One region of the Priestia sp. YIM B13491 genome, then DNA from elsewhere that is predicted to be linked to it. Evidence: a T-box and tRNA genes for the amino acid it is inferred to sense, from the RefSeq annotation. Region 1 holds a T-box; the other holds one or more tRNA genes.
The links. A T-box is a leader RNA that pairs with one kind of tRNA and senses whether it is charged. The one in region 1 lies ahead of thrS (threonine--tRNA ligase), so its partner is inferred to be a tRNA-Thr.
Positions count from the first base shown of each region.

Region 2: it encodes a tRNA-Thr, which carries the amino acid that the T-box ahead of thrS (threonine--tRNA ligase) is inferred to sense. The anticodon was not compared.

Region 1 covers NZ_JBHZOR010000004.1:580,988-593,023, forward strand. The annotation lists gene ACFX4E_RS17930 (DUF6421 family protein) at 1-404, shown strand, start outside; gene ACFX4E_RS17935 (valine--pyruvate transaminase) at 420-1,706, shown strand; gene ACFX4E_RS17940 (cell wall hydrolase) at 1,911-2,369, shown strand; gene ACFX4E_RS17945 (hypothetical protein) at 2,512-2,712, shown strand; gene ACFX4E_RS17950 (sulfatase family protein) at 2,877-4,619, shown strand; T-box leader at 5,022-5,247, shown strand; T-box leader at 5,285-5,513, shown strand; gene thrS (threonine--tRNA ligase) at 5,567-6,784, shown strand; gene ACFX4E_RS17960 (hypothetical protein) at 6,956-7,159, opposite strand; gene ACFX4E_RS17965 (amino acid permease) at 7,545-8,945, shown strand; gene ACFX4E_RS17970 (MFS transporter) at 9,009-10,217, opposite strand; gene ACFX4E_RS17975 (MarR family winged helix-turn-helix transcriptional regulator) at 10,474-10,935, shown strand; gene ACFX4E_RS17980 (MMPL family transporter) at 10,932-12,036, shown strand, end outside.
Region 2 covers NZ_JBHZOR010000001.1:956,912-968,947, reverse strand. The annotation lists gene ACFX4E_RS04940 (suppressor of fused domain protein) at 1-396, opposite strand, end outside; gene ACFX4E_RS04935 (M24 family metallopeptidase) at 619-1,719, opposite strand; gene ACFX4E_RS04930 (hypothetical protein) at 1,795-2,469, opposite strand; gene ACFX4E_RS04925 (LCP family protein) at 2,782-3,738, shown strand; gene ACFX4E_RS04920 (hypothetical protein) at 3,953-4,318, shown strand; gene ACFX4E_RS04915 (NAD(P)H-dependent oxidoreductase) at 4,345-4,863, opposite strand; gene ACFX4E_RS04910 (YwaF family protein) at 5,004-5,750, opposite strand; gene ACFX4E_RS04905 (ABC transporter permease/substrate-binding protein) at 6,029-7,552, opposite strand; gene ACFX4E_RS04900 (ABC transporter ATP-binding protein) at 7,552-8,502, opposite strand; tRNA gene ACFX4E_RS04895 (tRNA-Thr) at 8,768-8,840, opposite strand; gene ACFX4E_RS04890 (aromatic ring-hydroxylating oxygenase subunit alpha) at 9,050-10,102, shown strand; gene ACFX4E_RS04885 (DHA2 family efflux MFS transporter permease subunit) at 10,137-11,660, opposite strand; gene ACFX4E_RS04880 (TetR/AcrR family transcriptional regulator) at 11,925-12,036, shown strand, end outside.

The DNA of each region.
Region 1 (12,036 bases):
AATATCCTTTTTGGGAAGAGATAACGGAATTTGTTCTCTTTGAACGACTTTTAAGATACCCTAGTCAGCATAATGCACCTCGAAACTTTGATTCTGGAACAGGTTTTTTTCTTTTTAGCTGGCTAGTTGCAAACGGGCGTTCAATATCCCGAAAAGGAGACCATGCTTACTTAGATTTAGACATATGCTTAAAAGAACTGGATCTTTTAGTAAAAGAAATTGAAGAACTTGAAACGATTCAAAGTGACCTTGACTATAAAGAAGAAGCTGAACATTATGTTCGAAAATACTTATTACCTAGTGAGAACGATGATAAATTTATTATCCCGGACAATTACTTTATTAATCAGCAAAATAAAAAGATTGAAGTTCCATACTTACTATTCAATGACCATAATCTTTAAGGAGAAGGTGCACTAGTGACTGCTTTGCATTTAAGTAAAATAGGAAACAAAATGACTAATAAAGTAGGCGTTCGCGCTATTATGCATGACATCCAAGAAGTGCTCAATTCCAATCTCAATCAATATATGAATTTAAGCGCTGGCAACCCCGCCATCCTCCCTCAAGTTTATGAAATGTGGGAAGAAGCTTTAAGAGATATTGTGAACGACAAACAATTAAAAAATTTGATTAGCCAATATGGTTCTAGTTACGGTACGCATGAATTAATTGATTGCATAAGAGAATACTTCTTTACGAATTATCGTATTAAACTGGACAGAGAACAAGTCTTGATCACGTCGGGAAGTCAAAATCTCTTTTTTTTAGCTTTAAATTCGTTTTGCGGTACAAGTAAAGAAGGAAGAGTAAAAAAAGCATTAATACCTATGCTGCCAGATTACGCTGGGTATAGTGGAGTCGCGCTCGAGGAAGGTGTAATAGAAGGAATTCCTCCTATCCTTTCAAAGCTTGATCGTCATACGTTTCGCTATGAATTTAACAAACAAGCATTTAAAGATAAAATAGCTCAGGACCCAGACATCGGAGCTGTTGTATTATCAAGACCTAATAACCCAAGCGGCAACATCCTTTCCGAAGAAGCCGTACAGCTTATATCCCAAGTTTGCAAGGACTATCACATTCCATTGCTAATTGATTCAGCTTACGCACCGCCTTTTCCTGCTATTAATTTTATTGAAATGGATCCAATCATACAGGATAATATCATTCACTGCATGAGTCTTTCTAAAGCCGGATTGCCTGGAGAGAGAATAGGAATTGCTATAGGAAAAAGTGAGTTCATAAAAGTAATGGAAGCATTTCAATCAAATATTTTGATTCACTCTTCTAGGTTAGGTCAGCGAATGGTGGCTAGCACCTTAAAGGGCGGGCAGTTAGCCGGAATTTCAGCTGACTATATAAGAACTCATTATAAACAAAAACATGACTATTTAAAAAATCTTTTAACTACACGTATGCCGGATAATATTCCTTGGTATTTGCACAAAGCGGAAGGTTCGTTATTTGGCTGGCTTTGGTTAGAAGGTTTGCCTTTCAGTGATAGCGATCTATACAATAGATTAAAAGCAGAAAACTTGATTGTAGTACCAGGCGGCTCATTCTTTCACGGCAGCCAATCTTCTTCTCACAACCGGGAGTGCATTCGTATAAGTCTTACTGCTACAGATGAGGAGTTAAAGAAAGGAATTGATATTCTTTCTTCAGTAGTTAAGGAAATATACAGTTCAAACTTTATATTTTAAACAGAAAAAATAGAATTTCTTTAAGATTTAGAAGTGCAACTCATACGTAATCATAAAGGATTCTTTATAAGCTAAAGATTGTTTAAAGAAGACAATAACATCCAATTTCTTTTGGAATTGGATAATTTTTTGCAATGAAAGACTCCTATATTTCTGCTAGCATATGAACCACGTCAAGAAATAGCAAGGAGGCTTTTTATTTTTATGATAAAGAAACTAGTAATCGCTATAGCGATGCTTATCCCAAGTTTTGGTGCAGGTTACTCAGCATTTGCTGCAGCGCCCGCTCATGAACAGCACGTTCAAGTAAATAAAAATGATAAAGAATTATTAGCTCGTCTCGTATCAGCCGAAGCCAAAGGAGAGCCTTATGCAGGTAAAGTAGCCGTGGCAACAGTTGTATTAAATAGAGTCGACAGCAGCAAATTCCCGGACACTGTAAAAGGCGTTATTTATCAAAAAGGTCAGTACAGTCCGGTCAGCAACGGTCAAATTAATAAACCTGCAGACAAAGATTCAAAAAAGGCTGTAGAAGAAGCAATTAACTTCCAAGGTCAAGGAAAAGGTTCATTATTCTTCTTTAATCCTGATAAAACGGGAGATCAATGGCTGCGCCAAAAACAAGAAACAATTAAAATAGGAAATCATGTATTTGCAAAATAATAAAAAAGCTAATGGCTAGCTGCGCGCTGCTATTAGCTTTTTTAGTTATGTACATAAAATAAACAGTAGAACAACCTTTAAAATTAGAATTTTATGGTAAAATATAAAAAGTTATTTGTAATTAAAAATATGAGGTGATAACGTGAAAGAGAATATGATGTTTGCTTGGATAGCTTCATGGTTAGCTCTTGCTGGTCAGCTCGTTTTTTTTATGGGAGTAGCGCTTTTTACAGGGGATTGGCGCTACATGATGTGGAGTTTTATGATAAGTATAATTGTAGGTATACCTAGTATCATTGGCACCTATAAACGAAATCAGCAGCTAAAAGCTTACAAGAAATAAGGAATATCGTATTGAAACGAGTTATGAAAGACTTAGAGAAATCCTCCAAGTCTTTTTTTGTTTGGGTATAAAAAGATATGAACCGTACTCCGTTCTTCTAAAAAAAGTGCTTTTTACATAGTTTATCAATACAGAAAATTTGATAAACATGCGGAGGAGTAAACATGCAGAAACAGCCTAATTTTTTGTTGATTATCGTGGACGAGGAGCGGTTTCCACCCTTATATGAAAGTAAAGAACTAAAAAAGTGGCGAAAAAAACATTTAAAAGCACATGAATTTTTAAAACAGCATGGAATGGAATTTACCCGTCACTACGTCGGCTCTACAGCTTGTTCACCAAGTCGAGCTACATTGTTTACAGGGCAGTATCCTTCCTTGCACGGAGTTACGCAAACGCAAGGTATCGCAAAGAAGTCACAAGATCCTGATATGTTTTGGCTGCAGCCTAATACCGTCCCGACGATGGGAGATTATTTTAAGCAGGCTGGGTATCAAACCTTTTATAAAGGAAAATGGCACATTTCCGATGAGAACATCTTAATTCCAGGAACACATAATGTTTTTTCCAGCTACCAGATGCAAACAGGAATACCGGATCCGGAAAAAGAATGCCTCTATCAACGCGCTAATAAGCTTGAAAAGTTTGGTTTTTCAGGGTGGATTGGTCCAGAACCGGAAGGGAGAAACCCGCACAATTCTGGTTCATCTGCGGCCGTTGGAGTGAGCGGACGAGACGAAATATATGCAGAGGAAATCATAGAGCTTATTCAACGATTAGAATATCAAGCGACTGAGCAGCCTTGGCTCATGGTAGCTTCGTTTGTGAACCCGCATGACATTGCGCTGTTTGGAGCGATTACCAAACACCTTCCTATGTTTCAGTTTTCTATTGATGAGACGATTCCGAACATCGATCCGCCGCCTACCATTAGAGAATCTTTACAAACAAAGCCTAGTGCTCAAAGCAGCTATAAATACATCTATCCAAAAGCGCTGCAGCCAACACCAAATTCTAGCTTCTACCGGCGCTTGTATTATCAGCTGCAAAAAAATGTTGATACACAAATTTTAAAAATTCTTCGGACCATGGAACAATCTTCGTTCTATGAAAATACAATTATTATTTTTACGTCTGATCACGGTGATTTGCTCGGAGCTCACGGGGGACTACATCAAAAATGGTACAACATGTATGAAGAATCTATTCACGTTCCGCTTCTCATTCACAACAAATGTTTGTTTACCAATTATCAATGTACAGACCTGATGACTAGTCACGTTGACTTGATCCCGACAATGCTTAGTTTAGCTAATATCGATGCTTCCGCTGTTCAAAAGCAATTACAAAAAAGTCATACGGAAGTACATCCATTTGTTGGGCGAGACCTGTCAGGTATACTTCGAGGAGAATCGTCTCTTGAGCAAGACCAAACACCGATTTTCTTCATGACGGATGATGACCCGACAAAAGGACTTCACCAAACAAATTTTTTAGGAGAAAGCTACCCGTCAGTTGTTCAGCCTAATCACATTCAAGCGGTCATTGTCGAGTTTTCGTCAGCGGCAGGAAAGGAAATTTGGAAATACGCTCGCTATCATGATAATCCGCAATTTTGGTCAGCAGCTGACGAAAAAGATGAATTCATTCACGGAGAGCAATATGAAGATTACCCTGTAAGTTTTACTACCCTTAAAACAACCCGTGTTCCTGATCAAATTGAAATGTACAATTTGACCAAGGATCCGTTAGAAACAGTAAATCTGGCTCACCCGTATTTTTCGACAAATGAAACAAGGAAAATTCAGCGGCAGCTTGATGTTATTCTTAAAGAACAAGTTAGGAAAAAACGGATTTTTCCGCAAAGTGGAAGCATGCATGATGAGCTTTTGTCTAAAGATAGATAAAAAATAGTTTCTATGGATTCAAGTTAAATATTTGTGTGAGCAGAAAAAGGTGTATTTAATATTTTAGTATATAAATTAAAAACTTGATGATACTTGTGTTAGGTTACTTGTTCTGGTTTGGGGTAGTATTGGTTTCACTTCATTAATTCTGCTTAGATAAAACAAATAAGGACTTATAGCATCTTTCTTTTTCGCCTTTATTGCTGTGAAAATAGAGGTAAAAATAAGAATGGAATGTAGTCGTTAATAGTATAATAAAAAACTTTTTCAGTCCGTGTATTCTTAAGTAACTTTTCAAAAATTCAAGCATAAAGTAATTCTATACCATTTGAAAAATAAAAATTACTTCTTGACTTTTGTTAAATTTATACACTATAATCGCTTTTAACAACTAATAAACAGTATTTGGCAATGAAAAGGACACGAATTAGATGCTGTTTTCTTCGCAGAGAATAGGGCCACTGGCTGAGAGCCCTTAAGAAATCATCTAATTTACCACCTTAGAGCTATTGCAGGGAACGTGCATAACTGAAACTGCAATCGGTAAAACCGTTATCTTTTTAAGCGTAAAATACGTATGGGTATTTTACGGAATTAGGGTGGTACCACGGCCGCATTCGTCCCTTCACTAGGGATGAGTGCGGTTTTTTTGTAGAAAAAAGAATATACAAGCAATGAAAAGGACATGAATCATTTTTGAATTTTCTTTACAGAGAGTAGGGTCACTGGCTGAGAACCCTTAGAAAACGAAATGAATTTACCACCTTGGAGCTGCGGCGGGGAATGTGTATACACTGAAACCGCACCCGGTAAAACCGTTATCTTTTTAAGCGTAAAATACGTATAAGTATTTTACGGAATTAGGGTGGTACCACGGCCGCATTCGTCCCTTTACTAGGGATGAATGCGGTTTTTTTGTTGAATAAAAACATATTGGAGGAATGAACATGTCAAAACAAATGGAAGCAGAAAAGCGAAATCATCAAAAGTTAGGTCAAGAACTGGAGCTGTTTATGTCAATGGAAGAAGCTCCTGGTATGCCGTTTTTCTTACCTAACGGAATGATTGTTCGAAATGAGTTAGAAAATTACTGGAAACAAAAGCATTATAAAGCAGGCTATCAAGAAATAAAAACACCCATCATGATGAAACAGGAGCTCTGGGAACAATCAGGGCACTGGGAGCACTATCATGAGAATATGTATTTTTCAAATGTTGACAAACAAAACTATGCGATTAAACCGATGAATTGTCCGGGAGCCATTTTATTGTTTAACAGCAAGCGAAGAAGCTACCGAGAACTTCCGATTCGATACGCAGAGCTTGGATTAGTTCATCGTCACGAGCTTTCTGGGTCTTTAAACGGCTTGCTAAGAGTCCGTTCATTCACACAGGACGACGCTCATTTATTCGTAAAGCTCAGTCAGATCCAAGCTGAAATTAGCCGCATTCTAGCGTTTATCCATGACTTTTACTCACATTTTGGCTTCGATTACAAAGTGGAGCTATCCACACGACCTGAAAAATTCATGGGAGATATTGAAACATGGAACCAAGCAGAAAAGGCGCTTCAATCTGTGTTAAGTGAAAAAGGCTTAGACTATCAGGTAAATGAAGGAGACGGAGCTTTTTATGGGCCGAAAATCGATTTTCATATTTTAGATTCCTTAGGTCGCAGCTGGCAGTGCGGAACAGTTCAGCTTGATTTCTTAATGCCGGAGAAGTTTGACTGTATGTATATTGGAGAAGACAATAAACCGCATCGTCCCGTAATGATTCACCGCGCTATATACGGTTCCGTTGAACGATTTATGGCCATCTTGATTGAACATTACGAAGGTCAATTTCCTCTTTGGCTGGCTCCTGTTCAATTTAAGCTTTTGCCTATTGCACCGCCGCACGTGGAATATGCATATAAAGTGAAACACGAGCTGGAGTTAAAAGGGTATCGTGTTGAAGTAGATGATCGCATTGAAAAAATAGGGCTGAAAATTCGAGAAGCAGAAATGCTAAAAGTTCCTTATATGGCTGTGATAGGAGATAAAGAAGTGGAAAATGAATCGCTTGCTATGCGAAAGCACGGGAAGAAAAATATAGGAACAGTAAGTGTGGAAGAGGCAGCTGTACACTTGAATAAAGAAAAGAATTCAAACAGAGTGTATTGAAGCTATTTACCTTACTAAATAGAAAAATCCGATTTTTTAAGTCGGATAGTGATTCCCTTCATTTTGTCTCACACCAAAATGAAGGGAATATTGAACTAGAAGGGTATAAGATAATATATATCAGCAGTATAACTTTTGCCTTAGACAAACGCCGGTATTTTATAAAAAAATTTATCTTATTCCATTCGAATCGTTTGTACGGGATGAAGCTGAAGCCTCACCTGATGGTTTGTTCATGTTTTGCTGCTCTCGCTTCTTTTTAGAAGGAGAGTAAAAAAGAAATTTAAACATAAAGTATACTCCTAATGCTAGTAAAATACAGCCAATAAGTAAGTTAATCATCTTTCTCCGCCCTTCATACACTTCAGTTTTCATCATTATAACACCCGGTAAGATAAAACATTCATCGTTCTGTAAATAATCTCTATGTCAGGAATTTATATCTGAAGATAGTTAGTAAAAAAATATCTAAAAATATATAAAATAATTTTTTAGAATATTATTTTTATTCAAACTTATTATACGTACGCACAATGATAATCTCTTTATTTAGTTTATAAATCCAAAACAGAGCAATACTAAGAAATCGCTTACAAAAACTCTTGAAATATATATAATGATATTAGTATACTAATAGACAAGTTAGTAAATATTTCTATATAATTACTTCTGTATCTGAAGTGAAAACGCGCAGCCCAATGGGAAAAGAAGTTATTTTCAAGTTTTAATGGATGAGTGGCAACAGAGAGGAGAGAGTGCAATGGGAAAACTATTTAAAAAGAAGTCAATCGAGCAATTATTAGAACAAAGTCAAAACAAATCTCTAGTCAAAACATTAGGAGCATTCGATTTGACTCTTCTTGGTATTGGAGCCGTAATCGGAACGGGGGTTTTGGTATTAACAGGCTTAGTAGCTGCTAACGATGCTGGACCAGCCGTTATTTTTTCTTTTATATTGGCTTCTATTGTATGCGGTTTTGCAGCGCTGTGCTATGCAGAATTTGCTTCAACTATACCTGTATCTGGTAGCGTTTACACCTATACATATGCAACCATCGGCGAAGTGGTAGCACACTTAATGGGCTGGACGTTGCTTTCGGTCTACTTGTTAACAATGTCAGCAGTAGCAAACGGCTGGTCTTCTTATTTTAACAACTTTTTAGAAGGATTTGGTTTTTCACTGCCAAAAGAATTGATTACAATCCCTGCAAATGGAGGTCTAGTAAACCTTCCTGCTATTTGTATTACGCTTCTTATTACATGGCTGCTTTCAAGAGGAACAAAAGAAAGTAAAAAAGTGAACAACTTTATGGTGCTTGTTAAATTGTTTATTATCCTTCTTTTTATTATTGTAGGAGCTTTTTATGTAAAACCGTCTAATTGGACACCTTTTATGCCTTATGGAATTGAAGGTGTTGTGAAAGGGGGTGCGGCCGTATTTTTTGCTTTCTTAGGTTTTGATGCCTTATCTACATCAGCAGAAGAAGTAAAGAATCCGCAGCGTAATTTGCCCATTGGAATTATTAGTTCACTCGTGATCTGCACGATTATTTATGTAGCAGTATGCCTTGTTATGACAGGGGTTGTTTCTTATAAGGAACTGAACGTTCCAGAAGCAATGGCCTATGTTCTTCATTCAGTAGGACAAAATGCAGTGGCAGGAATTATTGCTGTAGGAGCTGTCATTGGAATCATGGCTGTTATTTTCGCCTACATTTATGCAGCAACACGCATTTTATTCTCAATGAGCCGTGACGGCTTGCTGCCAAAAGCATTTGCTAAAACAAATGAGAAAACAGGAGTTCCGACTCTTTCCACTTGGCTAGTAGGGATTATCGGAGCGTTAATTTCAGGGTTTATTGATCTAAAAGAACTTGCGAATTTAGCAAATATCGGTGCTCTTTTAACTTTCGGCATGGTGGGCGTCAGCATTATCATCTTACGTAAAACGCATCCAACTTTAAAACGCGGATTTACAATGCCGTTTGTCCCGATTTTACCAATTTTATCTGTATTATCTTGTTTATTTTTAATGATTAATCTTCCTAAAACAACATGGCTGTATTTTAGCATATGGATTGTGCTTGGTATATTTGTGTATATAGGTTATTCTCGTAAACACAGTCGATTAACAAGTAAAGAAATGAAAAAAGCGAGCTAGCAAAAAAAGAGCCTTTCATCCAAGAAAGGCTCTTTTTTTGCTTTTTGTTCAGTTGTTAGACAGTCAGGACGATTGTTCACTATGTTTTTTGCGTGTTTCCACAATAAAAAGACAAGTGCTAATAACAAAAGCCGTTCCTACAAAAATGGCGCCAACCCAAGGAAGTGAAGTAAGTCCCATATGGTTAATAATTACGCCTCCGAAAAAGGCGCCAAAAGCATTTCCTAAGTTAGCAAATGAGTGATTCGAAGTAGAAGCTAAAGCAGGTGCTTCCTGTGCTAAGTTCATAATTTTCACTTGAATACCAGGCATTACAGCAAAGGCTGCTGCTCCCCAGAAAAACAGCGTGATAATAGCTGCTGTTGGGCTTTTAACGGTAAACGTAAAAATAGTCAGCACAATACAAAGAAAAGCAAATATACCTACAACCGAAGGCATTAACTTCCAGTCTGCTAGCTTCCCTCCAACAACATTTCCGAGCGTAACGCCGCATCCATATAATACAAGTATCCACGTAACACTATGTTCACTTACTCCTGTAACGTCTTCAAGAAGCGGTGTAATGTACGTAAATACAGTAAATAAACTGCCGCATCCTATCGCGCTTAAAAGAAGCATCACAAGAAGTTTTGGTTGAGTAAAAGCAGCAAACTGCTGTTTTAGACCCGTTAATTTGTCTTGACCAAGCTTTGGGATAAACAGAATAATACCGATAAATGCAATAATCCCCATGATCGTAATAGCCCCAAACGAAGCTCTCCAGCCTAAGTGTTGGCCAATGAATGTTCCCACAGGAACGCCAATGATATTTGCAATGGTTAAACCTGCCATCATCGTTGCGACAGCACTTGCACGTTTATGAGGTTGTACGAGCCGTGAAGCAATAACAGCGCCTACTCCAAAGAAAGTACCGTGACATAATGCCGTAACTAAACGAGCTCCCATTAAAATTCCATAGCTGGGTGCAATAATAGCAATTGCATTTCCGAGAATAAATAAAAGCATAAGTAAACAAAGCAGAAGCTTTTGAGGAAGTCGATGAGTAAAAATGGTTAAAATTGGCGCGCCGATTGCTACTCCTAAAGCATAGCTTGTAATTAGCTGTCCAGCAGTCGAAATGCTAACATGAAGGTCTTCCGCAACGTTAGGCAGTATCCCCATAATAACAAATTCCGTCATTCCAATAGCAAAAGCTCCAAGAGTCAATGAGATGAGAGCAATTGGAAAGGAATCTTTCTTACTGACCTGCTCATTAGCATGCATTGTATTCATGTGTGATCACCCTTTCTGTGTATAAAATTTATATCTCCTTGAAAAGAAGTCAATTACTAATAATACTTAAGTGAGGGGGCTTTGACAACCAAAAAAGCTGATGTAAGCGGTATCTTTCGAGATTTCTATTTATCTTTATCATATATGAAGACAGTCAGACATAAATTTATTGACAGAATAAAGTTTAGTCCTATAAACTATTTTTAAAGTCGAATAGTTTATACCTATAAACTAAATGAGCAAAGGAGGGAAAGAAGTGACAAAAAGCAAGTTATATCAAGCTGTAGAACTTTTTGAAGAAGTGCTGTTTGTAGGAACAGAAGTAATTCATAGAGAGCTCAGCCATAACCTCTTTGAACATGTCTCTAGGCAGCAGTTTGATTTGTTAAATAGTTTAATGATTAAAGGTCCATCTTCACCTGGCAGTCTTGCTGTCTTGCAAGGTGTTCATAAAAGTGCTATTTCGAATCGAATCAAAAAGCTGCTCGAAAAAGGGCTTGTGGAGTGGGACACTAATGAACTAGAGAGCGATAAACGTTCTAAGCTTATTAAGATTACGGCTGAAGGAGAAAAAGTAATAAATGACGGAAATGCCGCGTGTTTTAGTATCATTGAAAATTTATTTGATGATGTAGAAGAAGAAAAAATAGATACATTTATCGAAATTCTTACAATGGCAAAAGAAAAGTTAACTACAAAAGGGGAAAGCAAAGAATGAAATTTATCGTAAAATTTAAGTGGGTGATTGCTGCCTTTATTTTGGCTTTAACAGTTATATTGATGCTAACGTCACCAAATTTAACAAAGCTCGCAAGTGAAAAAGGACAGTCTCAGCTTCCCGACGATGCCGTTTCATCCAGAGCCAGCCAAATTCTAAAAAATGCTGGAGAAGACAGTAATACCATCAGCATGGTTATCAAGTTAGATAACGCATTAGATAAAGATAGTGAGAAACAAATACAGAAAATCATTGATAAGACAGAGAAAATTAAAGGTGTAAAAGATGTCACAACGCCTTTAACAGATGATCAAGATGTTCGTAATCAATTAATGTCTAAAGACAAAAAAACCGTTTTAGTTCCGGTTACTGTCAGTGGATCGGATGAAAAAGTTGAAAAAATAGCAAATCAGATTTATGATAGCGTGCCAAAAGACACTACGGCATATGTAACGGGTGCATCTCTTATTAATCAGGATTTTGCACATAGTTCAGAAGAAGGGTTAAAGAAAACTGAGTTTATTACTATCTTTTTGATTTTAGGTTTGCTTTTACTCGTTTTCCGTTCAGTCGTGACGCCGTTTATTCCTATTTTAATTGTGGGAATCACATACTTAATCAGTCAATCGTTACTAGGGATTTTAGTTAAAAATGTCGATTTTCCAATCTCAACGTTCACGCAAACGTTCTTAGTAGCTATTTTATTTGGAATTGGTACGGATTACTGCATCCTTTTACTTAATCGTTTCCGTGAAGAATTGGCAAATGGACATGATAAAGTAGAGGCCACGATCACGGCTTATCGTACAGCAGGAAGAACGTTATTTATCAGTGGAATTGCTGTATTTATTGGGTTTGCAGCCATTGGATTTGCCAAGTTTGCCATTTTCCAGTCGGCTGTCGGAGTAGCAGTGGGGGTAGGTGTACTGCTAGTCATTTTATTTACTCTGCTTCCACTTTTTATGGTTACGCTTGGAGAAAAATTATTTTGGCCGTCTAAAAAAGTGGCTTCTCATAGCGATAATAAGCTGTGGGGCTTTTTAGGGAAAAAGGCAGTGGCGCGACCGTTCGTGTTTTTAGTCATTACAGCGATTATTACCG
Region 2 (12,036 bases), on a different contig from region 1:
CGGCGGAATCAGCAAAATGTGCTGCATATGAAAGCTGTCATCAAGGACTGCAATAACGTCTTTATAAATAGCTCCTGGGAAGATGGACACATGAGATTTCATCATATGGAAAATACAGTTTGCTAAAATAGCAGAATAAATACCGAATTCCTCATGACAAGCCCCAACGATTTCAATTCGAAGCGGGATCCCCCCAACTGTATAGCCTGTCGGACATTGATGACCACCGAGCGTTGCATACGCGGTTACGTCTTGACGCGGATGATTTTCACACGCCACAACGTGAATACCATGCTTTTTTCTTTCATCTGAATAATCTTCAATTCGATCCTTTTGACCAAATACATCTATTGCTTTATGTATAATTAATTCTTCATCTTTTGTAAAATTACTCATAAAAAACCTCCTTGCTTGCGACCTTAAAAGGCTCCCTACTGTACAGCATATACTACTGCACTCGCTTACGATATAGTTTTTAGAAAATGTGATAGAAATGTTATCGTTTCGTAACATACTATGAAATTGTATCAAGAAGCAAACAAGAAACCTTGGCCAATTTTTTCTTTTTCCATAAAAATAGAGCCTGCACCATGGCAGCCTCTATTTTTCATGACATTATTATGAAATAATTTGTAATTCTTTTGGGTACTTCGTTAACGTTTCGTATCCATCTTTTGTAATGATTACATCATCTTCGATACGCACGCCTCCAAGTCCTGGAATATAGATACCCGGTTCAATTGTATATACCATGCCTTCTTGAAGCACATCATCATTGTTGCGGCTCATTGAAGGAAACTCATGCACGCTAATACCAAGACCATGACCAAGACGATGCAAGAAATACTCTCCATATCCTGCTTCTGTAATAACATTGCGTGCTACCATGTCCAAGTCGCCAATGCGAGTGCCGGGCTTGGAAGCTTCAAGAGCTGCCTGCTCAGCGCGCTGTACCGTTTCATAAATTTCTTTTTGCTTATCATTAATAGACTTGTAAGCGACTGTACGCGTAATATCTGAACAGTATCCGTCTAGCACTACACCTAAATCGAACAGAACCATATCTCCTGGCTTTAACGTGCGAAGACCTGGGTTCCCGTGCGCTTCTCCCGTTTTTTCACCAAATAAAACCATCGTTGAAAACGACATCTCACGAATTCCTTTTCGCTTTAACTCGTATTCAATTTTAGCCAGAACATCCATTTCCGTAACGCCTTCTTTTAAAGCCGCTACGCCTACTTCTACACCAAAATCAGCTAAATCAGCTGCCTTTTGCAGAATCTCAACTTCACGCTCATCTTTAATTAAACGCAGCTGATTTAATTTCTCTTCTGCTCCGACTAGCTCAGCGTTTGGATATAGGCTAAGCAGTTCTTCGGCTCTCGCATACAGCAGCTGCTCTTTCTCTACAGCAACCTTTTTCACATCTATTACGTTTCGTTTATGTAAAGCTTCTTTAATCAGTTCCCAAGGATTTTGATGATCTTCATATCCAATCACATCAAACTTCCAGCCGGCTTCTTTTGCTTGTCCCACTTCCATTGATGGACAAATAAGCATCGGCTCTGCTTCGTTAAACACAAATAAGCCAAGTAAACGCTCATGCGGATCCGTATGAAATCCAGTTAAATAAAATACGTTTTCGGTTGACGAAATAAAGGCCGTTTCTACATTCTTTTCTTCCAGCCACGATACAACTTTTTCTAAACGTGCTTCCATTAAAAAAACCCCTTTCATTGTGCAATATTACTATTATAACATAGTTATTTAGCAATATTGTACAATGAATAGAGGTTAAGACAAAGCCGCGTGAAGAGTAGTAAGTTGCTCTTTAATCGCTTTTCGCTGAATACTTACTTTCATCAGCCAGCCATTTTCTCCGTATCTATAAATAAATTCGTACGTACCTTTAGAAAAATATTCTTTTACCAGCATGTCCCGGTTTTCAACAAATCCCGGATCGCCAATAAAATAGGTACCTTCTTCAAGCGGAAGCTCATGAACTTTTTTTTCTAGCTGCTTCTCTTCGTCTTCGTCCTCATCTATCACAATGTGCAGACCGCATTCATCACGCACAACATCAAATTCACCGTTTTGTTCAAGCTCGAGCACCGGCACCACTTGTCCATTTACCGTTAGCAGCTGCTTCGTTCCTTCAAGGACCTGGGACCAGTGATCATCGTATAAAGTAGAAGAATAAAAAATATATCCCTGAGATTTATATAATAAAAGCAGCTGTTCAAAATGATTTTTTACTTGTTCTTTATCAAACAGAATAACAAAATGCTTTCGATAGAAAAAACTTGTAAAAGGCAGAATAGACGATTGATTAAGCTCTTTAATTATTTCAGCACTATCTTTACCTGAAATAATAGCTCCGGTCAATTCCCCCGCGCCATAAGGTTTCCAATGACTTAACGCCGTTTCTGGAATCAGCACAAGGTTCGAAGATGACACATATATACTCATTCGCTTCACTCCTTTTTTCTACATTTAGACCTATATTTGATTCTCCCCAAATAGAGACTTTCCTCTTATTCCATTCTTAAAAGACAGAACTTTTCCCCTAACTATGATAGATTATAACAAAGATTCTTGAAAAAAATAACCTTTATTTCCTCTTTCTTCTATTTGTATACTTCTCTTATTTTAGCTGTCTTCGCAGATTTACTAGTGAACGTACTTGCTAATCTAATTCCTTAGTGTTAATTTTATTATGTCGTTTTATAATTTTTTGCATAATTGGTTTCAAACAAAAAAGTATTAATATTTTTGAATGCGATGGTGAGACATTTGGAAGAACGTACAGAACGTAAACAACATAAAAGAAAAAAGCAAAGAAAAAAGAAACGCTTTAGAAAGCTACTTCTTTTCTTTCTCATTCTTGTAATCGCCGCTGGTGCGTATGTGTATTATCAATACCAACAAGGGTTAGCAGAAGCAGACGGAGCTTTTGGGAAAGATGGACAATTTGATTTTAATGGTGCAAGTGCCAATTTAGATAGCATGAATGTGCTGCTTCTTGGAATTGACTCTCGAGGTGAAGAACATTCGCGTGCCGATACAATCATGATTGCTCATTATGACAAAGACAGCAATCAGCCTAAAATTATTTCTTTGATGCGTGATTCATATGTGGATATTCCTGGACATGGCAAAAACAAATTAAATTCAGCCTATGCATTTGGCGGGCCTGAATTAATGCGTAAGACAATTAAAGAAAATTTCGGCGTAGATGTAAACTATTATGCCGTTGTTGATTTTAAAGGTTTTTCTAAAGTTGCCGATACGATTGCCCCTGAGGGAATTACGGTTACCGTGCCGCACGAAATGTCATCAGGAATTGGCATGACGCTAAAACCTGGAAAACAAACTCTTCACGGAGATAAATTACTAGGATACGTGCGATTCCGACATGATAGCCAAAGTGATTTCGGGCGCGTGAAGCGTCAACAAGAAGTAATAGGTAAATTAATGGATGAAGCTCTTCAAGTAAAGACGCTGGCGAAAGCTCCTAAGCTATGGGGCGTCATTGATCCATATGTGGATACAAATATTCCGCCAAAAACATTTATCGTGATAGGAAAAGATTTCTTAGTTGGGAATCAGCCAGATTTAAAATCTCTTCGTTTACCGGTCGAAGGTTCCTATTCAAATGAACGAGTATCCGGTATTGGTGCTGTTTTAAGCATCGACCTTGAAGAAAACAAACAAGCGTTACAGTCATTTTTAAATTAGGAAAAGGTGTCCATTAGCGGACACCTTTTTTTATACTATTCAAAAAAACTTCTGTTTTTCCTCCCTATCCTTCAAAAAATTTTCAGCTTCGACAAAAAATGAAGTCATTTTCCAGGAAACAGCTATTTCTTTGAAGTTCTATTTTTGCTGTTACAGGCGTATATGAAAAGAGAAGGACTTCTTTTTTATATTTTTGATTCAAGGAGATGAACGTATGAAATTATATGGTTTTCAATCTGAAGAAGAGCGTTCCTTTCTTCATTCTACCTATAAAGTAAACCCATTGCTTTCTCATACTGGAGATGTCAAAATCAGCTTTTTATCTTTTCAAGAAAATGATTATACCCCCCGTCAAGAAGCTACGATTCCACAGCTTCTACTAGTCGTTCACGGGGAAGGCTGGGTAGCTGGCGATAACGGACTGAAAATTTATATCAAACAAGGTGAATCCGCATTTTGGAGAGCGGGGGAATCATTTGAAGTCGGGAGTCTAACGGCTATGACAGGATTACTAATTGAAGGATTAGACATCGCTCCTCAAAAGCTGCTTACTTCTTTTTCACGAACAAATGTAAATTAAAAGCCGCGTTAACGCGGCTTTTTTTATTACCTTAGTAATTGAGCGTAGCTTTCAGCACTATCTTGAATGACTTTTTCGCTCAGCTCACCGCCTGCTCCTTGAAATAGAAATGGCGTTTGGAACTTCATACCTGTTAAATTTGCCGTAGCTTGAAACGGAAGAAGCAGATGATTCATTGGGTAGCGGTTGTATCCCCCTTCTTGATAAGCTTCCGCAGGTCCTCCTGTCGAAGTAGCTACGACAAACTCTTTTCCCTGAAGTTTAGTACCTTTGCTTCCATAAGCCCATCCGTATGTTAAGACAACATCTTGCCACTCTTTTAAGAGTGCTGGTGAGCTGTACCAGTAAAATGGAAATTGAAAAACAATACGATCGAATTGAACAGCTAACTCCTGCTCTTTTTCTACATCAATTTTAAAATCGGGATAGTTTGCGTATAAATCATGAACGTACACATTCTCTTCTTTTTTTACTCGCTCTGCCCACGCTTTATTAATGCGAGAAGATGCTAAGTTTGGATGCGCTAAAATAACCAGTGTTTTCATTTTGATACTCTCCTTCTGATGTCTGTGCTTGCTTTGTTCTTTTCTATTTTTTACGCTTGCCTCTCACGGCTCATTCAGTCACTCTTTCCTTTTCCTTCAGGAAATCCGAGTTAGTTTACACTTATAAACTACCAGTATTATCATTTTGCTTCAACAAAATTGACTTTGCTTTTATCACCTTTAATTTTTTTATGTACCCAAAACGGCAGATAAAGGACAAGAAAGCTAAGAATCATAATTCCTTCAATCCATACTAAATACCAAGGATGAGGTCCAAGAACATCCAGCAAGGAAGCGTGCTCTGGCTTTTTCATCATGTATAAATAATTCGCCCCGAGTAAACGATTCATGACATAGATAAAACCTCCGTACAGATTAACAACTACTACGCTTACCCATAAAGAACGAAACGTTGGCTCATATTTGCAGACAGCAATTAGCATACAGCAAGCAAGTACCACACCGCCATGCGATACATAAAACTGCACATAGCGAAACTGGGCATACGCATAGCCGCCAAGGTCTGGGGTAATCATCGCTTGAACAGAGCTGCTGATTCCGGCGAAGTACACAAAATAAAAAAGAAACCTGCTTTTGGTTATCAGCATAACAGCAGCCAGCAGCACGACTATATCACTGAGCTGAAGAGGCAAGGAAGTTTCAGCAGACCACCGATGACATCCGATTTCCCAAGCCTGGTAGGCTGTTTCTGAAGCAATTAGAATGAGTGAAAGCAAAATAAACACAAACCTCTTTTTTCGCAGCTGCTTTCGACACAAAAAAATAAATGCTCCTATGATCACGATAATGGCTAAAGTTACAAGATGTTCAACTGAAAAAAGCTGAAAGGAATGTTGTACAGAATGACACGTAAAAAATGAATTCATAAAAGCGCCTCCCTTCCATCAGAAAACAAATTCGGTACCTTTAGCTTGTTCATAAAACCTCGTTTTCATTAATGCTTCTCTCGCATTAAAAAGAGATTGAGACATAACAAAATCACGCCAATCTAAAGACGGACGAATGGAGTAAATAATCGAGTATAGATCACTTCTTGAAGGGAAATCAACTGCTAGAAACAACTAAACTAAAAAGATCCGAACGATTCATCATTCGGATCTTCTTTCAACTAACATACTGTTGTCCTAGCTCTGTTTCTTCGTTTTTACTCTTTAATTAATCCTTTTTTCACTAAGAATTGATGAGCAACTTCTTCAGCCGTTTTTCCTTTCGCATTTACTTGATAGTTCATTTCACGCATTTCGTCATCACTGATTTTACCGCCCAGTTGATTTAAGATTTTTTTCAGTTCAGGGTGCTCTTTTAGCGTATCTTCACGAAGCACAGGCGCTCCTTGATACGGAGGGAAGAACTGCTGATCGTCTTTTAAGACTTTTAAACCAAACTGTTTGATTTCAGGGTCCGTTGCGTAAGCATCAAGCATGTTAATATCGCCTTTTTCTACAGCGCGATAGCGAAGCTTCGGCTCCATCGTTTTAATATTCGGGAAGGTAAGGCCATATTCTTTTTGAATGCCTACATAGCCGTCTTCACGATCTTTAAACTCAAGCGTAAATCCTGCTTTTACTTTATCTGTTGCATTTGCCAAATCTGAAACAGTCGTTAGATTGTTTTCTTTGGCAAATTCTTTTGTCACGGTCAATGTGTACGTATTATTAAACTTCATTGGATCTAAATAGACAAGGCCGAATTTCTTTTGAAATCCTTCTTTTGCCTGCTTGTACACCTCTGTTTCATCTTTGCTGTCCGGCTGTTCCTTTAGATGCGTCACAATGGCTGTACCCGTATATTCAGGGTACAAATCAATTTCCTTGTTACGCAGAGCCTCAAATACAAATACCGTTTTCCCAAGCGACGAACGAAGATTTACTTTCATATCGGTTTGATCTTCAATTAATTCTTTGTACATATTAATTAAAATATCTTGTTCTGCACCAATTTTCCCTCCGATAACAAGGTCTGGTTTTGTTGCGCTCATCGCTGCAAACGGAGAAACAAGAATGAGTATTAATACGAGGATCATAATAAACGAGCGTTTTTTGGACCCTTTTTTAGCTGAGTGTTCAATCGTTCGCAGAATTCCATCAAAAATAAGCGCTAATAATGCTGCTGGAATGGCTCCTAATAAAATCAAACTATTATCGCTTCGGTCAATACCAAGCAAAATTAAGCTTCCGAGTCCGCCCGCTCCGATAAGAGCCACGATTGTTGCTGTACCAATAATGAGTACCATCGCTGTGCGAATTCCGGCCATAATGACAGGAAGCGCTAGAGGAAGTTCTACTTTAATTAATCGTCTCCATGAGTTCATCCCCATGGCTTTGGATGCTTCAATTAAAGATGGGTCCACTTCTTTAATTCCGGTATATGTATTTCGTACAATAGGAAGAAGCGAATATAAAAACAGTGCAATAACCGCGGGAAAGGTTCCAATTCCGACAAGAGGAATCAGTAATCCTAATAAAGCGAGTGAAGGAATGGTTTGCAGTACGGCTGTTACACCAATGATCGGTTCAGCAATGCGGTCATGCCTCGTTAAGTACAGTCCGAGCGGCACTGAAATTAATACGGCGATAACAAGGGCCAGTACTGAAATTTGAATGTGTTCAAGAAGAGCTTGAAACAGTGCATCTCCTCGTTGATCTAATAATGTGCTTAGTGCATTCATTACAGCGTTCCTCCTTCTTTCGTTTTATCAGAAAGAAACGCTAATAGAGTTTTGCGCGTTACAACGCCAATGCGTTTGCTCCCTTTTTTCACGGCTATTGCTTCATGGTCGTAAAGGGCGTCCATTGCCTGCTGAACAGTGGCGGTTGAAGCTAGCTCTTCAGTAGGTTCTACGTCTGGCTGTTCACTTTCTTTGACAAACATATCCAATGTCTCAAATAAAGCATTTCCTTGATTTCCAATAAATGTTTTTACAAATTCATTTTTAGGCTTTTGAATGAATTCCTCTGGGGTTCCAACTTGAACAATTTCCCCGTCTTTCATTAGGCAGATACGATCTCCAAGCGTCATCGCTTCGCTCATATCGTGCGTAACAAATACAAATGTTTTTTTGATTTTTTCTTTTAAGCTAATAACATCTTGCTGAAGCTGTTCGCGGCTTAACGGATCGAGGGCACTAAAGGGTTCGTCCATTAAAATAACGGGGGGATCAGCTGCGAGGGCACGTGCTACACCTACACGTTGCTGCTGGCCACCTGAGAGCTCAGACGGCTTTCGGTTTCGATACTGCTTTGGGTCTAGTCCTACCAAGGTAAGCAGTTCATCAATGCGCGTTTTGATTTTGTTTTTCTTCCAATGCTTCATCTCGGGTACAATGGCTATATTTTCAGCGATGGTCATATGAGGAAAAAGAGCAATCTGCTGCAGAACATAACCAATGTTCCAGCGCAGCTCATGTATGTTGTGGTCCGATACGAGCTTATCTTTTATGTATAGTTCTCCTTGGGTAATATCATGAAGACGGTTAATCATTTTTAAGGTGGTTGTTTTCCCACACCCACTCGGACCAATTAAAACGAAAAACTCTCCTTCCTTAATTTCTAGATTAATATTTTTCACGGCGGTCGTACCGTCTGGATATTGCTTTGACACATTCTTAAACGTAATCAAATTATCGTTCACACTCCCTGTTGAAATTTAACCCCTAGTTTCGTGTACCCAACACTTAGAGGCAATAAACATTCTTTTAAGAATATTTCTAAATATGATTCATAAGACATAGTGGAAAAGATACACATATTTTCTCACAGCCTCCTAGTAAGGCTATCAAACTGTTAAAGTTTTCACAAGGCAGGAAAGAATAATTTGGAGAATAATTTTAAAGCCGACACAAATAAAAAAACCTTCTTTCAACAAGAAAGAAGGTTTTTTAGTATGCTAGCGACAGGGATCGAACCTGCGACCTCTTGCTTACCATGCAAGTGCTCTACCTACTGAGCTACACCAGCGTCTTGGAAAATTATATCACGTTTAAATTCATTTAGGAAGCGCTTTTTTAAATTTTTTATTGATATATTCTCTAATTTGCGTCTTCTGAAATTCTCACTTTCTACAAAGTTCCATATTTTATGTTAGAACTCCTTACATAAATTGTGTGAATTTTCTTTTTTTATATTACCCTTAGTAAAAGAGCTTACAAAAGAAGGGAAGAAAATAGATGGAACAACAACCAACCATGACAAAATCAAAAACGGCAACTCCCTACCCAAGAGACTGCACGTTCAGCCTGGAAGATTGGACGACGCTCGCTAAGTATTGGTACCCCGTCGCACGCTGCAGTGATGTAACAGAGAAACCAACGTCCGTAAAACTGCTAGATGTAAATCTAGTTCTATACCGTACCACACACAAAGTAGTAGCGGCTCGTGATTTATGCGTTCACCGAGGCACCCCGCTTAGCATGGGCTGGGTGGAAGATGATGAAATTGTCTGTCCTTACCACGGCTTCCGCTATGCAACGGACGGCGCATGCACGTCGATTCCAGCTCACCCTGATGCCAACATTTCTCCCCGCCTGTGTATGGCCGTCTATCCAGTTATTGAACGATTTGGATTAGTGTGGACTTCCCTGACAGGAGAACAAGATAACCTGCCTTACTTCGATGCGTGGGAGGATCCTGATTTTCAGCAGATTGTTTGTCCGAGCTTTGATATCATGGGTTCGGCCGGTCGTCAAATGGAAGGCTTTTTAGACGTAGCTCATTTTGCCTGGGTTCACACGGACACATTTGGTGATCGAAACAACGCCTTTGTGCCTAAATATAAAGTAAGCGATACAGATTATGGGCTTCATGTAGAATATACAAGCACCGTGAGCAATTATTCCAAAGAACAGCAGCATTTAAATCCACCTGATTTTAAATGGCTTCGCGTCTTTGATGTTTATCCGCCGTTTACAGCTACGCTAAAAGTATACTTCCCAGAAGGCGCAGAGCTGTGGATTATGAATGCAGTCTCTCCTATTTCAGCCCGCGAAACACGTTTATTCGCACCAATCGCTCGAAACTTTGACAAAGATTCTCCCGTTGAAGGTGTGTATGACTTTAACCTTCGGGTCTTTGACGAAGACCGTGAAATGGTTGAAAACCAAAAACCTGAAGACTTGCCTTTAGACCTGCAGATGGAAGCGCATATTATGGCTGATCAAACGTCCATCGGCTACCGGAAATTATTAAAGAAAATGGGCTTAAGCTTTAGATATACAAGCTAAAGAAATCCCCGCTGTCTCAGCGGGGATTTCTTTTTCATTTAGCAAACTGCTCGCGTCCTGCTTTTTCCTTTACCACTTCATCTTCACTTGCCGGCATTGCGCGTTTCATAAACAATGAAAGAATTAAGGCAACCACCACTAGTACTACTGAGACGGCAAACGCATCGTTAATCCCTTGTACCATTGCCTGCATCCCAATCTGTTCTTTCATTTGAGCTGCCCCGGCTGCGGTTGTATTCGCTGCTCCCGCTCCGCTCATTGCATCTTGAGCGAGCTCTTTTGCATGCGTAGCTGTACGGTTTGACATCACCGTTACTAAAAGAGCCGAACCAATAGCTCCCGATACTTGTTGAAGCGTGTTATTCATCGCAGTACCATGAGGATTAAAGCGCTGCGGCAGCTGATTTAATCCGTTTGTCATAACCGGCATCATCACCATAGACATTCCGAACATGCGAAGCGTGTAAAGCGTAATGAGCGTTGTATACGTCGTATCAAGCTCTAAGTTACTGAAGAAATACGTCGTAACGGCTGTAATCGTTAGACCCGTTACAGCTAGTGCACGCGCTCCGAATTTATCAAATAATTTCCCGGTAATCGGTGACATCACGCCCATTAGCAGCGCACCTGGAAGCATTAGTAATCCTGAATGAAGCGGAGAAATGCCTCGTACCGTTTGAACATAAATTGGCATTAGCAGCATGGCTGAGAATAGTGCCATTGTGATCACCATTGAAATCGTTGATGATAAAGCAAACATTGGATATTTAAAAATGCGGAATTCAAGCATAGGTGTTTTAAGCTTGAACTGACGCGTAATAAATAAAATCAGAGCCACAGCTCCTACGATAATCGTGCCGTACACTTCCACAGAATCCCAGCCTTTATCCCCTGCCGAGCTAAATCCGTATAGAAGTCCTCCAAATCCAATTGTAGATAACAAAAGAGATAAAAAATCCAAATTGATTTCCACTTTTTCTTTTTTGTCTTTTAATAGAAAGAAAGCCCCTATTAATACAATTGCAGCGATTGGCGTAACAAGGTGGAACAGCATTCTCCACTCATAGTGTTCAATTAGCCACCCTGATAAGGTAGGACCAATTGCCGGAGCAAAAATCATAACTAAACCGAAAATCCCCATCGCAGCTCCGCGTTTTTCTAACGGAAAACTTGTGAGCAATACGTTCATTAAAAGCGGCATCATAATGGCTGCGCCTGATGCTTGGATAATACGAGCGGTTAACAAGACCGAAAATACGGGCGAAGCACCGGCAAGTATTGTTCCTGCTGTAAATAAAGTCATCGCCGTTAAAAATAAGCCTCTGACAGAATAGCGCTGAATTAAAAAAGCGGTAGTTGGAATCATAATACCATTCACTAACATATAACCAGTAGAAAGCCACTGGACAGTTGACGTTGTCACATCTAAGTCTTTCATAATAGACGGAAGCGCCACATTTAATAACGTTTCATTCAACAATGAGATAAAAGCGCCAATTAACAAAATAGCAATTATGCCATAAGGGGGCTTTTCCATTTGATTTATCGATTGACTCATTATTATACCTCCTTATACTTTAAGTTCATTTTTTTAGACATATGTTCTACATAGAGTATATTATACTGTGAGTTCAATTTATGCAAGCGAAAAATCTTGTGTTCATGTCCTTTATTTTATCGACTTTTTCAGTTCTATAATCCTTTTATATCAATATATTGTCGTGATATCGTCCATTTTTTGAAAAGAACATTTGTGTAAACGTTTTAAATCATGTATCATAAAGTTGGACCATGAGTCTAATTTTACATTCAGGTGATAATAATGAATAACCGAAAAGAGCAAGTTGTAAAAAATGCACACCATCTCTTCGTTGAAAAAGGATTTCAAGCTACATCTATTCAAGACATCATTGATTATAGCGGCATTTCGAAAG